2 regions of the Kitasatospora sp. NPDC004745 genome follow, and region 1 is predicted to be linked to the other one. Evidence: riboswitches for the same ligand, from Rfam matches in the RefSeq annotation. Region 1 holds a riboswitch; the other holds the start of a gene.

Region 1 (7,003 bases):
CCGGTTGCGGAACCGCCGGGCCAGGTGCTCGACCAGCGGGATGTGCATCCGCACCAGCTGGTTGCGCAGCTCGACGCGCTCCGGGGAGCCCTCGGGCAGCGCCGACAGCCGGACGAACAGCGCGCGGGCCGCCTCCCGGTCCGGCGCGCCCGTGCGGTGCGGGCCCTGGGTGGGCACCGCGCCCCGCAGGTCCCCCGCCTCGTCCGCCGGCTCGGGCGGGGTCGGCGAGGCGGGCGTCGGATCAGACGTCGGCTCGGTCGGGTGGCTCATCCGGTGGGCGTCCTTCGGGTGCGCATCGTCGTTGGCGGCGAGGCCGGGAACGCTCGCCTGGGTCGGTACGGCAGGGCCCGCCGTCGCGAGGCCGGTACGGTCCAGATCACTCACGGCCATTCCCCCGTTCCGTTCCGGGAGCACCGGGGCCCGTTGGCCCCGGCATCTTCTCGTTGGTCGTACCGCTGGGGGGCGGTACCGGGCGCCGCCCGCCCGGCCCCGGATCGGGGGCGGACGGACGGCCCTTCGCGCGGTGCTGCTCGACGCCCGTCTAGTGGGCGGCGGGGCCGCCGCGCTTCTTGTGCAGGCTGATCGACACGGTCTTGTCCTCGGCGACCGAGGAGTCCACCTCGCCGGCCAGTGCGGAGAGCACCGTCCAGGCGAAGGTGTCGCGTTCGGGCGCCTTGCCGTCCGTGGTCGGGGCGGCGACCGTCACCTTCAGCGAGTCGCCGACCAGCCGGAACTCGCAGGACAGGACGGAACCGGGCACCGCCTGCTGGAGCAGGATGGCGCAGGCCTCGTCGACCGCGATCCGAAGGTCCTCGATCTCGTCGAGGGTGAAGTCGAGCCGCGCCGCCAGGCCGGCCGTCGCTGTTCGCAGGACCGAGAGGTAGGCCCCTGCCGCGGGCAGCCGGACCTCCACGAAGTCCTGCACTCCGGGCTCGCCGTCGATCTGGGACACCCTCACCTCCTGGGTGACGCGCTGTGCTTCCGGGCCGGTGGCCGCGGCACTGTCTGTTGCTTGGCTCAACTGCTTCGCCCCAACTGTCCAGAGGGGTGGTGCGGTACGTACCGGTCATACCCCTCGCAGGGCGGCCGGACGCCGCGTATCCGCCTGAGACCTTACCGCTTTCCGCACGCCGTCCGGGGCTCGGGAGTCACTCATGGTAAGCCATCGCGACGCAGGGTGGCAGGGGTTCGGGCGGACCGTTCAGCGGCTCCCGGCGGCGGTGAGCGCCTCGCCGGTGAGCCGGAAGATGCTCCAGTCGTCCATCGGGACGGCGCCGAGCGACTTGTAGAAGTTGATCGAGGGCTCGTTCCAGTCGAGGACCGACCACTCCATCCGCGCGTAGCCGCGCTCGACGGCGATCCGCGCCAGCTCCAGCAGCAGGGCCTTGCCGTGGCCGCCGCCGCGGGCCTCCGGGCGGACGTAGAGGTCCTCCAGGTAGATCCCGTGGGTGCCGCGCCAGGTCGAGAAGTTGAGGAACCAGACGGCGAAGCCGACCGGCTCGCCGGTGGCCTCGTCCTCGGCGACCAGGCCGAAGAGCGCGGGACTGGCACCGAACAGAGCGTCGTGCAGCTGCTCCTCGGTGGCCACCGCCGCGTGCGGTTCCTTCTCGTACTCGGCGAGTTCGCGGACCATGGCGTGGATGACGGGGACGTCGGTGGCGACGGCGGTGCGGATCATGCCGACGAGCCTACTGGGCGGGCCCGGTCTCGTCCCAGGCCTGGATCGAGGTCTGGTCGACGATCCTGCCGTCCCGCAGGTCGGCCATGGAGGTCATCAGCACCCGCACGCCGTCGGGGTAGCGGCAGGACTCCATGAAGGCGACGTGCTCGCCCTGGACCACCACCTGTTCGAGGGTGTGGGTGGGCTCGCGGCTGTAGACCTCGTTCAGCATGGCGGCGATCTCGTCCCGCCCGTGCATCACCAGGGGGTGGCTGGGCTGGGTCTTGCGGTCGACCACGCGCAGTTCCGCGTCGTCCGCGTACAGGGCCAGCAGGGCCGCGGGGTCGCTGCGCTCGATGCCCTCGCGCAGCGCACGGGTGTCGAAGGCGGACGGCGCCGCCGTGGTGGTCATGATCTCGCTCCTCCGGTCGGGTCCGTCGGCTCGCACCTCCGAGCGTACGCCCGGCGGGCCGGGCCGGCGGGCCCGCCGGGGGAGCGGGATCCGGGCCGGTCAGCGGGCGGGGACGGTGCGCAGGTAGGCGGCCAGTGCGGTGATCGCGGCCGGGTTGCGCGGGCTCTCCACCAGGTCGACGTAGTCCAGGACGAAGATCCGGTCGTTCCGGACCGCCGAGACGCCGGCGAGCGGCGGGAAGGACTTCAGGAAGGCGCGCTTGGCCTCGGCGCCGGTCTCCCCGTAGTTGTTGATCACGATCACCTCGGGATCGCGCTCGACGACGCTCTCCCATCCGACGGTGGTCCAGCTGTCGGCGAGGTCGCCCGTCACGTTGGTCCCGCCGGCCCTGGCGATGATCTCCTGGGGCGCGGCGAACCTCCCGGCGGTGTACGGCTTGTCCTTCCCGCTGTCGTACAGGAAGACGGACGGCCGGTGCGCGGGCTCAGGCACGGCGGCCACCTGCGCCCGGAAGTCGGCGATCAGCCGGTCGGCGCGGTCCCGGACGTCGAAGACCTCGCCCAGGTTGGCCAGGTCGGTGTAGAGCGCGTCCAGCGGGGACATCACCCCGCGCTCGGGGCCCCGGCCGCTGCGGCAGGACTCGCTGAGCACGTACGAGCCGATGCCGAGGTCCTTCAGCGCCTGCGGGGTGAAGCCGCTCCCCTCGTCGAAGCCGTAGTGCCAGCCGGCGAAGACCAGGTCGGCCCGGGCGTCCAGCACGATCTCCTTGGTGATCTCCTTCCTGGAGAGCCACGCGGTCCGCTGGTAGCCGTCCTTCCAGGCGACCTGGTCGACCCGGCCCTTGTCGTCGGGCATCACGTAGCCGGCCATCCGGTCGGCGAGGCCGAGGGCGAGCATCAGCTCGGTGATGCCGACGTCGTTGGTGACCGCCCGGGCGGGCTTGCGGTCGAAGGTGAGCGCGGTGCCGCAGTTCTGCACGGTCACCGGGTAGTGGGCGGAGCCGGCGGCGGCGTCGCCGGGGGCGATCTCCGCGCCGCAGGCGGTGAGTCCGAGGGCGAGCAGGGCGGCGGAGGCAACGGCCTTGGTGCGCAAGCGGGTTCCTAGCGGGTGGGGTGGACACGGTCGAAGAGCAGCTGGAGGGCGCCGGTCACCGGGTGCCGGACGGGGGTGGCCCGGACGCCGAACACCTCGGCCAGCAGGTCGGGCCGGAGCACCTCGGCGGGCGGCCCGGAGGCGACGATCCGGCCGGCCCGCAGCACGTACAGCAGGTCGCAGTGGCCGGCCGCCAGGTTGAGGTCGTGCAGGGCGGTGAGCACCGTCGGCCCGGCCTCCCGGACCAGCGCCAGCACGTCCAACTGGTGGGCGATGTCCAGGTGGTTGGTGGGTTCGTCGAGCACCAGCAGCCGCGGGTCCTGGACCAGCGCGCGGGCGATCAGCACCCGCTGCTTCTCGCCGCCGGACAGGCTCGGGAAGCCCCGTCCGGCCAGGTGCTCGGCGCCGACCCGGCGCAGCGCCCGCGCGCAGCGCGCGCGGTCGTCCGGGCCCGGCCCGCCCAGCCCGCTCCGGTGCGGCAGCCGGCCCATCGCGACCACCTCGGCGACGGTGAAGTCGAACTCGGCGGAGTGCTCCTGCGGCAGCGCGGCCACCCGCCGGGCGGCCTCGCGGGCGGGGAGCGAGTGCAGCTCGGCGCCGTCCAGCAGGACGGCCCCGGCGGCGGGCCGCAGCGCCCGGTAGACGCAGCGCAGCAGGGTCGACTTGCCGCTGCCGTTCGGCCCCACCAGACCGACCACCTGCCCGGCGGCGGCCTTCAGCACGACGTCGTGGACCAGCCGGGCACCGGCCAGGTCGACCGAGACCCGGTCGAGGGAGAGGTCCATCAGCGCCCCCCGAGGGCGTGGCCGCGGCGGCGCATCAGGAACAGGAAGCAGGGCACGCCGAGCACCGCGGTGCCGACCCCGACGGGCAGTTCTGCGGGCGCCAGCAGGGTCCGCGAGACGATGTCCACCCAGACCAGCAGCAGCGCACCCGCCACCGGCGCGACCAGCAGCACCCGGCGGTGGCCGGCCCCGACCAGCATCCGGGCCAGGTGCGGGACCATCAGCCCGACGAAGCCGATCGCCCCGCTGACCGCGACCACCGTGCCGGTGACGGCGGCGGTCACCACGAACAGCTCGCGGCGCAGCCGGTCCGGGTCCACGCCGAGCGAGGCGGCCGTCTCGTCACCCATGGCGAGCGCGTCCAGCCGGCCCGCGGAGCAGTGCAGGTGGACCAGGCCGGCGAGCACGGTGGCGGCGACGATCGGGACGGATCCCCAGGTGGCGCCGCCGAGGTTGCCGAGCAGCCACATCATGGCGTCCCGGGCGGCCTCGCCGCGGGCGGCGGCGAAGACCATCAGCGCGGTGGCGGCGGAGAAGCCGTAGGAGAGCGCGGTGCCGGTGAGCACCAGGCGCAGCGGGGTGAGTCCGTGGGCGGTCCGGGCGGCCAGGTAGACCAGCACCATGGCGAGCAGCGCGGTGCCGAAGGCGGAGGCCGAGATCGCCCACACCCCGAGCGAGGCGAAGGCGCCCAGCAGCAGGACGGCGTTGGCGCCGACGGCCGCGCCGGAGGAGATCCCGAGCACGAACGGATCGGCCAGCGCGTTGCGCACCAGGGCCTGCACGGCGACCCCGGTGGCGGCGAGCCCGGCGCCGACCACCGCGGCCAGCACGGTGCGCGGCAGCCGGATCTCCCAGACGATGGCGTACGCGGCGGCCTCGTCGGCCTCCAGTCGACCGCCCGTCAGCCCGGCGGCGAGCAGCCGCAGCACCCGGGCCGGGCCGAGGCCGGCGGCGCCCAGCGCGACCCCGCAGACCAGCGAGAGCAGCAGGGCGACGGCCAGGCCGAGGGCGAGGGGCGGGGCGGGTATCCGCCGGGCGGGCGGCGCGGCCGCGGCGCCGCTCACGTGCCGGCCCCGCCGGGCCGCACACGGGCGTGGGCCCGCGCGCACCTGTTGACGGTCCGTTCGCTGCGCTCGTTCACCGGGGTTGTGCGCCTTGCCTCGGGCCGCGGGCGCGCGGGGGCGGGCGCCGGGCGGGCGCGGGCCCGTGCGGCGCCGTCCCCTCGCAGTCCACGGCGAGTTGTCGGGAGGTCAGCGGCCGGGGGCGATCGGGCTGGCGCGGCCGTGCGGGCCGCGCTCACCGTTGCGGGTCAGCGCCGGACTCACACCGGACTTCCCCCTCGGACGCCCTGGCAGCATAACAGCCACTCAGGCTAGGCAACCCTTACCGGGGTGGGTCCCGGCCGGGTCGGCCGTGGACGCACGACCGCCCCCGTCCGGCGGTGCGGACGGGGGCGGTCGGGTGGCGACGCGTCAGGCTCAGGCCTGCTTGGTCTCCCAGAAGATCTTGTCGACCTCGGCGATCAGGTCCAGCAGGGCCTGGCCGGTGGCCGGGTCGGTGGACGCCTTGGCGGCCGAGGCGGCCTTCAGGGTGTCGTTGATCAGCGCGTGCAGCTGCGGGTACTTCTCGAAGTGCGGGGCCTTGAAGTAGTCGCTCCACAGCACCGAGATGTGGTGCTTGACGGCCTCGGCGCGCTGCTCCTTGATGATGACGGCGCGGGCGCGGAAGTGCGGGTCCTCGTTGGCCTGGTACTTCTCCTGGGTGGCCTTGACCGACTCGGCCTCGATCCGGGCCTGCGCCGGGTCGTACACGCCGCAGGGCAGGTCGCAGTGGGCGTGGGCGGTGGCGCGCGGTGCAAACAGACGAGAGAACATGGGAGTCCTTCCTTAGATCGTCTTCCCGCGCCCGAGATTACCCTTCCGCCCTGCGGGTTTCGCGATCGGGCGGTGGGCCTAGGGCAAAAGGCGGACCCGGAACCGGGGTAATCCGGACATCGAACGGGGTGACGATCCATACGGCAGACTGGGACCGTTCGGTCGGGAGGAGGAGTCGTGGCGCGGAGCGCGGAAGCCGGGGGCGGCGCCCGGGGCGGCGGCGCGCTGCCGTTCGGGCTGGTCGACGTGGCCGGGCCCTCGATGGTCCCGACCCTGCGCGAGGGCGACCAGCTGCTGGTGCGCTACGGCGCGCCGATCCGCCCGGGCGCGGTGGTGCTCTTCCGGCACCCCTTCCAGCAGGACCTGCTGGTGGTCAAGCGGGCCGCCGAGCGCCGCCCGGCGGGCTGGTGGCTGCTGTCCGACAACCGGCCGGTGGACAGCGACAGCCGCAGCTACGGCCCGGTGCCGGACGAGCTCGTGCTCGGCCGGGTGCTGCTGCGGGTGCGCCCGCGCCCGGCCTGGCTGGCGCCCGGCCGCCGGCTGGAGCGCCTGCTGCTCGGCGGCCGGCTGGCCGCCGTCCCGGGCCTGGCCCGCCGGCTGGGCCTCTGGGTGGAGGACGTCCACCCGCCGCAGCCGCGCTAGGGAGTGTTGCCCGGCGCCGCGGCCTCCGCCTCCTGGCGCTTGCGGGCCCGGTAGGCGGCGACGTTGGCGCGGGTCGCGCAGCGGTCCGAGCAGTAGCGGCGGGAGCGGTTGGTCGAGGTGTCCAGGTAGGCGTTGCGGCAGGGGGCGGCCTGGCAGATGCCGAGCCGGTCGGCGCCCAGCTCGGTCAGGTGCACGGCCAGGCCCATGCAGGCGACGGCGCTGAAGTGCGCGGTGGCGGTCGGCGAGTTGTCGGCGAGGTGCAGGTGCCAGCGGGGCCGGCCGGCGTCGTCCAGGTAGTCGTGCCCGGAGACCAGCGGGCTGACGGGGTACTCCATCAGCAGGCTGTTCAGCAGGTCGACGCCCCGGACCTCGTCGTTCTCGGCGGCGGCCTCGAAGACCCCGCGCAGTCTGGTCCGCACCGCCCGCAGCCGGGGCAGGTCGGACTCGTCGGCCAGCGCGGCGGCCCGCGAGGAGTCGGAGAACAGCTCGCGCACGGCCTCGACGGAGGTCAGCGAGTCGGTTCCGCGCTCGGGCTCCT
Region 2 (7,003 bases), on a different contig from region 1:
GCGGTGGTCGGCCTCGAAGAGGATCTGGAAGGCCCGGGTACGGGCCTTGCTGCGTGCGGCCGACACGGACTTACTTCACCCGGCCGAGGTAGCTGCCGTCGCGGGTGTCGACCTTGACCTTCTCACCGGTGGTGATGAAGAGCGGCACCTGGATCTCGGCGCCGGTCTCCAGGGTCGCCGGCTTGGTGCCACCGGTGGAGCGGTCGCCCTGGACGCCCGGCTCGGTCTCGGCGATGGTCAGCTCGACGGCGGCCGGGAGCTCGATGTAGAGCACCGCGCCCTCGTTCTGCGCGACCAGGGCCTCGAAGCCCTCCAGCAGGTACTTGGCGGCGTCGCCGACGACGGCGGGCTCGATGGTCAGCTGGTCGTAGGTGTCCATGTCCATGAACACGAAGTTCTCGCCGTCCTTGTACGAGAACTGCATGCCGCGCTTGTCGACGTTGGCGGTCTCGACCTTGGTGCCCGCGTTGAAGGTCTTGTCGACGACCTTGCCCGTCAGGACCTCCTTGAGCTTGGTACGCACGAAGGCCGGGCCCTTGCCGGGCTTGACGTGCTGGAACTCGACGACGGACCAGAGCTTGCCGCCCTCCAGCTTGAGGACCATGCCGTTCTTGAGATCGTTCGTGGAAGCCACGGGCGCACTTACTCCTGGATATAGCTGTCAAGGAACCAAGGGGTGCGTCCTGCCGCCGACGGCCCGGGGGCCGCGGTCACAGGGCGAGGAGCTCCTTGGTGGTGATGGTGAGCAGCTCGGGCCCGCCCTCCTCGAGGGGGCGCACCACGAGCGTGTCCTCGATCCGGACACCGCCCCTGCCCGGGAGGTGGACCCCAGGACCGACGGTGACCGGTACGCGGCTGTCCAGTTTACCCATGTCCGAAGGGCCGAGGCGCGGCGCCTCCCGGATCTCCAGCCCGATGCCGTGCCCCACCGGGTGCGGGGACGCCTCGGTGTGGCCGGCCGCCTCCAGGATCTGCCGCGCGGCCCGGTCGGGCACGTACTGCTCCACGCCTGGTCCGAGCGCCTCCCGGGCGGCCCGCTGGGCGCGGAACACCAGCCGGTGCAGCTCGACCTGCCAGGGCGCGGGGGCGGCGCCGATCACGAAGGTCCGGGCGGTCGAGATGCCGTAGCCGCGGTACTGGGCGCCCATCACCACGGTCAGGAAGTCACCCTCCTCCACCCGGCGGTCGGTCGGCTGGTGGGCGGGCTGCCCGGAGTGGCTGCCGGTGCCGACGGACACCGGGAAGGCCGCCCGGTCCGCACCGTGGTCGATCATCCGGCGTTCCAGCTCCATCGCCAGGTGCCGCTCCGTCCGCCCGACCAGGATCGACTCCAGGAGCTCGCCGAGCGCCTGGTCGGCGATCTCGGCGGCGATCCGCAGGTCGGCGATCTCGTGCTCGTCCTTGACCACCCGCAGCCGCTCCACCAGCCGGTCCAGGTCGGCCAGCCGGGCACCGCCGGACAGGCCGGCCACCGACCGGTGCCGGCTGACGGTCAGGTCGTGCTCCTCCACCGCCAGCGCCGCCAGCCTGAGCCGCGCCGCGGCCTCGGCCGCCGCCAGGGCGGTGTCCGCCCCGGCCGGCACCGGCACCTGGGTGACGTCCGGGGCGATCAGGTGCTCCCCGGTGTCGTCCGGCGGCAGGTCGTCCGGCAGCGCCAGCAGTGCACGGTCCCTGGTGAGCAGCAGCGTCGCCCCGCAGGGCGCGCAGCCGGTCAGATACCGCACGTTCGCCGCCCGGGTGATCAGCGCCGCATCGGCCCCGGCCGCACTGCAGTGCTCCCTCACCCGCTCCCGCCGACCCGCGTACGCATCAGACATGCGTCGAGCCTACGAAGCCGCACCCCGTTCCGCCCGCCGAGCACTCCCGAGGGGGCACGTCGCCGCTGCCCGCACGCCCCGGCTCGCACCCCGGGCCGACCGGTACGGGGCTGTCACTGCTCGGACGGCTGCCAGCGCTGCTCGACCCCGGCCAGCTTCCAGTAGCCGATCGCCGCGGCCCAGACCACCACGAAGAGCCCGGCGATCGCGTACCCGACGTTGTCCAGCGAGATGTCCGCGATCCAGCCGCTCACCGGGTCGGTCAGGTCGAGCTTCTCGTGCAGCACGCCGACCAGTTCGATCGTGCCGATGACGAAGGCCACCGCGATCGACAGCCCCGTGATCGTCAGGTTGTAGTACACCTTGCGCACCGGGTTGGAGAAGGCCCACTGGTACGCGAAGTTCATGAACGTCCCGTCCAGCGTGTCGAACAGGCTCATCCCGGCCGCGAAGAGCAGCGGCAGGCAGACGATCGCGTACCAGGGCAGCCCGGCCGCCGCGCCCGAGCCCGCCATCACCATCAGGGTGACCTCGGTCGCGGTGTCGAAGCCCAGGCCCAGCACCATGCCCACCGGGAACATCTGCCCCGGCCGGGTGATCGACCGCGTCGCCCGGTTCAGCACCCTCGCCAGGAAGCCGCGCGAGTTCAGGTGCTCCTCCAGCTGCGCCTCGTCGTACTTCCCGGCCCGCATCGCCCGGAACACCTTGAGGATGCCCACCAGCGCCGCCAGGTTGAGCGCGCCGATCAGGTACAGGAACGCGCCGGAGGCCGTCGTGCCGACCATCCCCAGCCACTGGTGGGTCGTCGACTCGTCGTCCATCAGGGTGTTGGCCAGCTGGGCGCCGCCCGCCACCAGGGCGGCCATGATGACCACCATCGAGGAGTGCCCGAGGGCGAACCAGAAGCCCACCGACACCGGGCGCTTGCCGTCCGCCATCAGCTTGCGGGTGGTGTTGTCGATCACCGCGATGTGGTCGGCGTCGAAGGCGTGCCGCATGCCGAGGGTGTACGCGGTGATGCCCAGGCCCACCCCGAAGACCTGGGTACCGACCGCGTAGTTGTGGGGCGCGACCAGGAAGAACAGCGTCCCGAACGCGACGACGTGCATGGCCAGGATCACGCCCATCAGTCCGGCCGTGCGGACGGTGTCCTCGCGCTTCCAGCGGAACGTCGGCAGTGCGGACGGCGTCGCCGGCGCCCCGGGGTCGGCGGTTTCGGGCAGGGTCATACGCGGATCACGCTCCAGCACCTCGTGGAAAGACTTCGTGAGATGCCGTGGCCGGTCTCCTGGCTTACGGGGCACCCGTACCCGCCTTCCCAGACGCGCGAAGCGCCCAGTGGCGTCGTGGATACGGACGACTCCCCCCGATCACAGTGGCGAGGGCCGCTCCGGACTGGGACCCCTGAGGGTCCGTCACCGGTCTTCCCGAGCACCACGGCGGGCAACACCGTAGGGGGCCCGGCTCCACCCATGCAAGGCTGCGCACCTGCGCAGGTGTCCAGGATCACAGGCCCCGGCCTGCGAGAATGTCCACATGCATCTCGTACCGGCCGACCGCGCGGACCACCGCACCATCGACGGACACCGGGTCTGCGAGGCCATCGCCGCCATCGGCGACACCGCGCACGTCCGCACCTGGGCCGAGCGGTTCTCCCTGCTCGCCGACCCGGGCCGGCTCGCCCTCCTGCTCGCCCTGCACCGCGCCGGCCCGCTCGCCGTGACCGACCTCGCCGTCGCCACCGGTATGCGCGACCCCGCCGTCTCCCAGGCCCTCCGACTGCTCCGCACCGCCGGCGTGGTCACCGGCGACCGCGACGGACGCGTCGTGCGCTACCGGCTCGTCGACGACGCCCTGCGCCCCCTCCTCGACCCCTGCGCCGCCGCCGACCACCACGAACCCACCGCTGCCACCGGCTGACCCGCCCCGGACGGACCCGCCGGAGCGGGGCCGGATGAGTACGATCTTCGTGTGCTGAACCGCCTGCGGCGCCGGCCCCGGCCCTGGCCCGACGAAGACCGCTGGGAGACCTGGCCCGTCCGGGCCCGCGTCCTCGCGGTCGCCCGCACGCTCACCTCGGCCACCCGGGTGCTCGACGTGCTCACCCTGCTCGTCCGCCCGCAGCTCGGCGTCCGGTGCTACCTCACCGTCAACCCGGGCTCGGCGTTCACGGCGGGCCTCGGCCCCTACCTGGCCGACCAGCAACCCGCCGTCACGGTCATCCCGTGGGAGGAGGCCGTCCGGTACGAGTTCGACCTCGCGGTGTCCTGCGCGGTCCACGCCTCCATGCACCGGCTGCGCGCCCCGCTCGTCGTCCTCCCCCACGGCGCCGGCTACAACCGCCTGGTCGCCGAGTCCACCGGGGACGGGGTCAGTGCCGCCGGCCTGTCCCGTCAGGAGCTCACCCACCGGGGGCGGGTCTTCCCCGCGGTCATCGGGCTGTCCCACGAGGAGCAGTTCGAGCGGCTGGCGGCCACCTGCCCCGAGGCGCTGCCGCACGCACGGGAGGTCGGCGACCTCACCTTCGCCAGGATGCTGGCCAGCCGCGGCCGGCGGGACGCCTACCGCGCCGCCCTCGGGGCCGTCGACGGCCGGCGCCTCGTCGTCGTCACCTCCACCTGGAGCAGGCACTCCCTGGCGGCGCACTGCCTCGACCTGCCGCGCCGGCTGGTCACCGCGCTCCCCGCCGACGAGTACGCCGTGGCCGTGGTCCTGCACCCCAACGTCTGGGACCGGCACGACCCCGAACTGCTGCTGGCCACGGCCCGGGGCTCCGGCCTCAGGCTGATCCCCCCGCACCAGGGCTGGCAGACCGCCCTGGTCGCCGCCGACCTGCTGATCGGCGACCACGGATCGGTCTCCTTCTACGGCGCGGCACTGGACCGCCCCACCCTGCTGGTGGCCACCGGCGCCGCCGAACTCGACCCGGGGTCCCCCACCTACGCCTTCGGCCAGGCGGCGCCCGCGCTCGACCCGGACGGCGACCTGCACGCCCAGCTCGAAGCGGCCGTCGCGACGTACGACCCGGAGCTGCTGCGCCCCGTCACCGACCGCTCCCTCGGCCAGCGCGACCGGGCCGTCCCGGCCCTGGCCCCCGTCCTGTTCGGCTTCCTGGCGGACAAGGTCGACGACCTCACCACCCCCACCGCCCTGCCGCCCTACCCGGCCCCGGTACCGCTCCCGGCGGAGCGGCCGACCGCCTACGACGTCGAGGGCGAGTGCGCGGACGGCGAGGTCTCGGTACGCCGGTACCCGATCGACCCGCAGGGCCACCCCCGGGGCTTCTTCGCCCTGGACGCCGCCGAGACCACGGTGGAACTGCGCTCCGTGGCCGAGGTCCTGGCCAGGACGGAGGTCGACGCCGAGGAGCCGGCCGGGCGCTGGATCGTCGAGGCCGCCGACGGGATCCCCGGCCTCGCCGTGACGGTGGCCGCCCTCGCCCGGGACCGCTGCGCGCTCCGGCTGCGCACCGGCGAGCTCCTGGAGGCACGCGCCGAGGCCCCGTGGGCCGGCGCCGAGCCCCGGCTCGACCCGCTGCTGCTCGGCGCGGCCGTCGCGCTCTGGCTCGCCGAGGGCGGCGCCCCCGGCACCCTGCCCGACCACGGCCTCACCATCCGCACCGGCCGCCACCGCACCCGGGTGGCCTTCACCCCGCCGCCCTGAGGCCTTTCCTCCGGCACGGTGACGGTTTCAGCCCTTCAGCTCCTCCAGCCGGCCCCGCGCCCGCTCGGCGAGTGCCGCGTCGCCCAGCTCCTCCGCGAGCGCGGTGAGCAGGGTGAAGGCCTCGGCCTCCTTGGCCCGCTGGCCGAGTTCGCGAGCCCGCCGCGCGCAGTCCTCGGCGGCCCGGACGGCGAGGTCAAGCCGCCCCAGCGCGCGCTGGGCCCGGGCCCGGACCAGCGGCAGCCGCATCAGCATCGGGTCGCCGGTCTCCTCCGCCCGCGCCGTCGCCTCGTCCAGGACGTCCAGCGCCTCCGCCGCGCGCCCGGCCGCGACCAGCGCCTGGGCGACGTTGTAGCTCTGCACCACCACGCCGTGCGGATCGGTGCGGTTGTCCTCCAGGGCCAGCCGGAACAGCTCCACCGCCTGCTCCGGGCGCCCGTCGGCCAGGCAGAGCAGCCCGTGCGTCTCGTGCAGCACACCGCTCAGCTGCGGCTCCCCGACCAGCGGCAGCTGCTCCGAGGCCAGCGCCAGCTGCTCGGCCGCGCGGGGGAAGTCCCCGAGCTCGTAGTGGGCGCGGGCCAGCTGGTTGCGCATCCGGATCACCGCGTCCGGGCGGTTGTCCCACTGCGCCGACTCGACGCCGAGCCGGTGCGTCTCGATCCAGTCCCCGTAGTTCTTGCCGCTGTGGTAGAGCGCCCAGAGCGATTCGCACAGCCGCCACACCTCACCGTGCCAGCCCTGTTCGGCCGCCGCCCGCACCGCCTCCCGAAGGTCGGCCCGTTCGGCCCGGAGCCACTCCAGCGCCTCCGCCTTGGAGGCGAACTCCCGCCCCGGGGCGTCGGGGGGCTCCTGGAGCCGGAACCGCTCCCCGAGCACCAGCGCGTCGGCCGCGGCGGCCCGGGCCCGGTAGTAGGCGACCGCGCGGGCCAGCAGGCCGGTGCGGTCGGGGAGTTCACCGGCCGTGCGGCGGGCGTGCAGGCGCACCAGGTCGTGTGCGCGGAACCGCTGCCCCGGCCCCGGGTCCACCACCTCGTCCAGCAGGTGGGCCGCGCGCAGTTCGCTCAGCCCGTCCCGGACGCGCTCGACGCCGGCCGCCTCCGCCAGCTCGGCGGAGACGAACGGCCCGGGGGCGGTACCGACCAGCCGGTACAGCGCCCGGGCCGGCCCGGAGAGCCGCCCGTACACCTGGTCGAGCATCCGGTCGACCCCGCCCTCCTCGTTGCTCAACGAGGCCAACCTCCGCTCCGAGTCAGCGAGTTCGGCCACCACCTGGTCGACGTCGAGCTCGTCGTGGTCGACCAGCTGGAAGCCCACGGCGTTCAGTGCCAGCGGCAGTCCGCCGCAGAGTCCGACCAGCTCGTCCAGCTCCCGGTCGGTGCCCCGGTCGGGCCCGAGCCAGCGGCGCACCAGCTCCGCACCGGCCGGGGCGCTCAGCGGGTCCAGCCGCCGCACCTCGGCGCCGTCGAGGACCAGACCGGGCAGGCGTCGCCGCCCCGCGACCACGACGAGCCCGTCGGACGGCAGCA

Evidence for each region. A riboswitch is a leader RNA that binds a small molecule or an ion and turns the genes downstream of it on or off. The one in region 1 is predicted to bind cobalamin.
Region 2: another riboswitch for cobalamin. It lies ahead of ACFYUY_RS11165 (HoxN/HupN/NixA family nickel/cobalt transporter); the one in region 1 lies ahead of ACFYUY_RS36440 (iron ABC transporter permease).

Annotation. Positions count from the first base shown of each region.
Region 1 is NZ_JBIALK010000036.1:68,002-75,004, forward strand. It holds gene ACFYUY_RS36410 (RNA polymerase sigma factor SigF) at 1-384, opposite strand, end outside; gene ACFYUY_RS36415 (anti-sigma regulatory factor) at 542-952, opposite strand; gene ACFYUY_RS36420 (GNAT family N-acetyltransferase) at 1,202-1,678, opposite strand; gene ACFYUY_RS36425 (nuclear transport factor 2 family protein) at 1,689-2,072, opposite strand; gene ACFYUY_RS36430 (ABC transporter substrate-binding protein) at 2,172-3,164, opposite strand; gene ACFYUY_RS36435 (ABC transporter ATP-binding protein) at 3,173-3,949, opposite strand; gene ACFYUY_RS36440 (iron ABC transporter permease) at 3,949-5,013, opposite strand; cobalamin riboswitch at 5,190-5,329, opposite strand; gene sodN (superoxide dismutase, Ni) at 5,428-5,823, opposite strand; gene sodX (nickel-type superoxide dismutase maturation protease) at 6,085-6,465, shown strand; gene ACFYUY_RS36455 (CGNR zinc finger domain-containing protein) at 6,462-7,003, opposite strand, start outside.
Region 2 is NZ_JBIALK010000004.1:492,437-499,439, forward strand. It holds gene nusB (transcription antitermination factor NusB) at 1-66, opposite strand, end outside; gene efp (elongation factor P) at 71-634, opposite strand; gene ACFYUY_RS11160 (aminopeptidase P family protein) at 711-1,817, opposite strand; gene ACFYUY_RS11165 (HoxN/HupN/NixA family nickel/cobalt transporter) at 1,931-3,046, opposite strand; cobalamin riboswitch at 3,078-3,271, opposite strand; gene ACFYUY_RS11170 (metalloregulator ArsR/SmtB family transcription factor) at 3,354-3,737, shown strand; gene ACFYUY_RS11175 (hypothetical protein) at 3,789-5,480, shown strand; gene ACFYUY_RS11180 (hypothetical protein) at 5,508-7,003, opposite strand, start outside.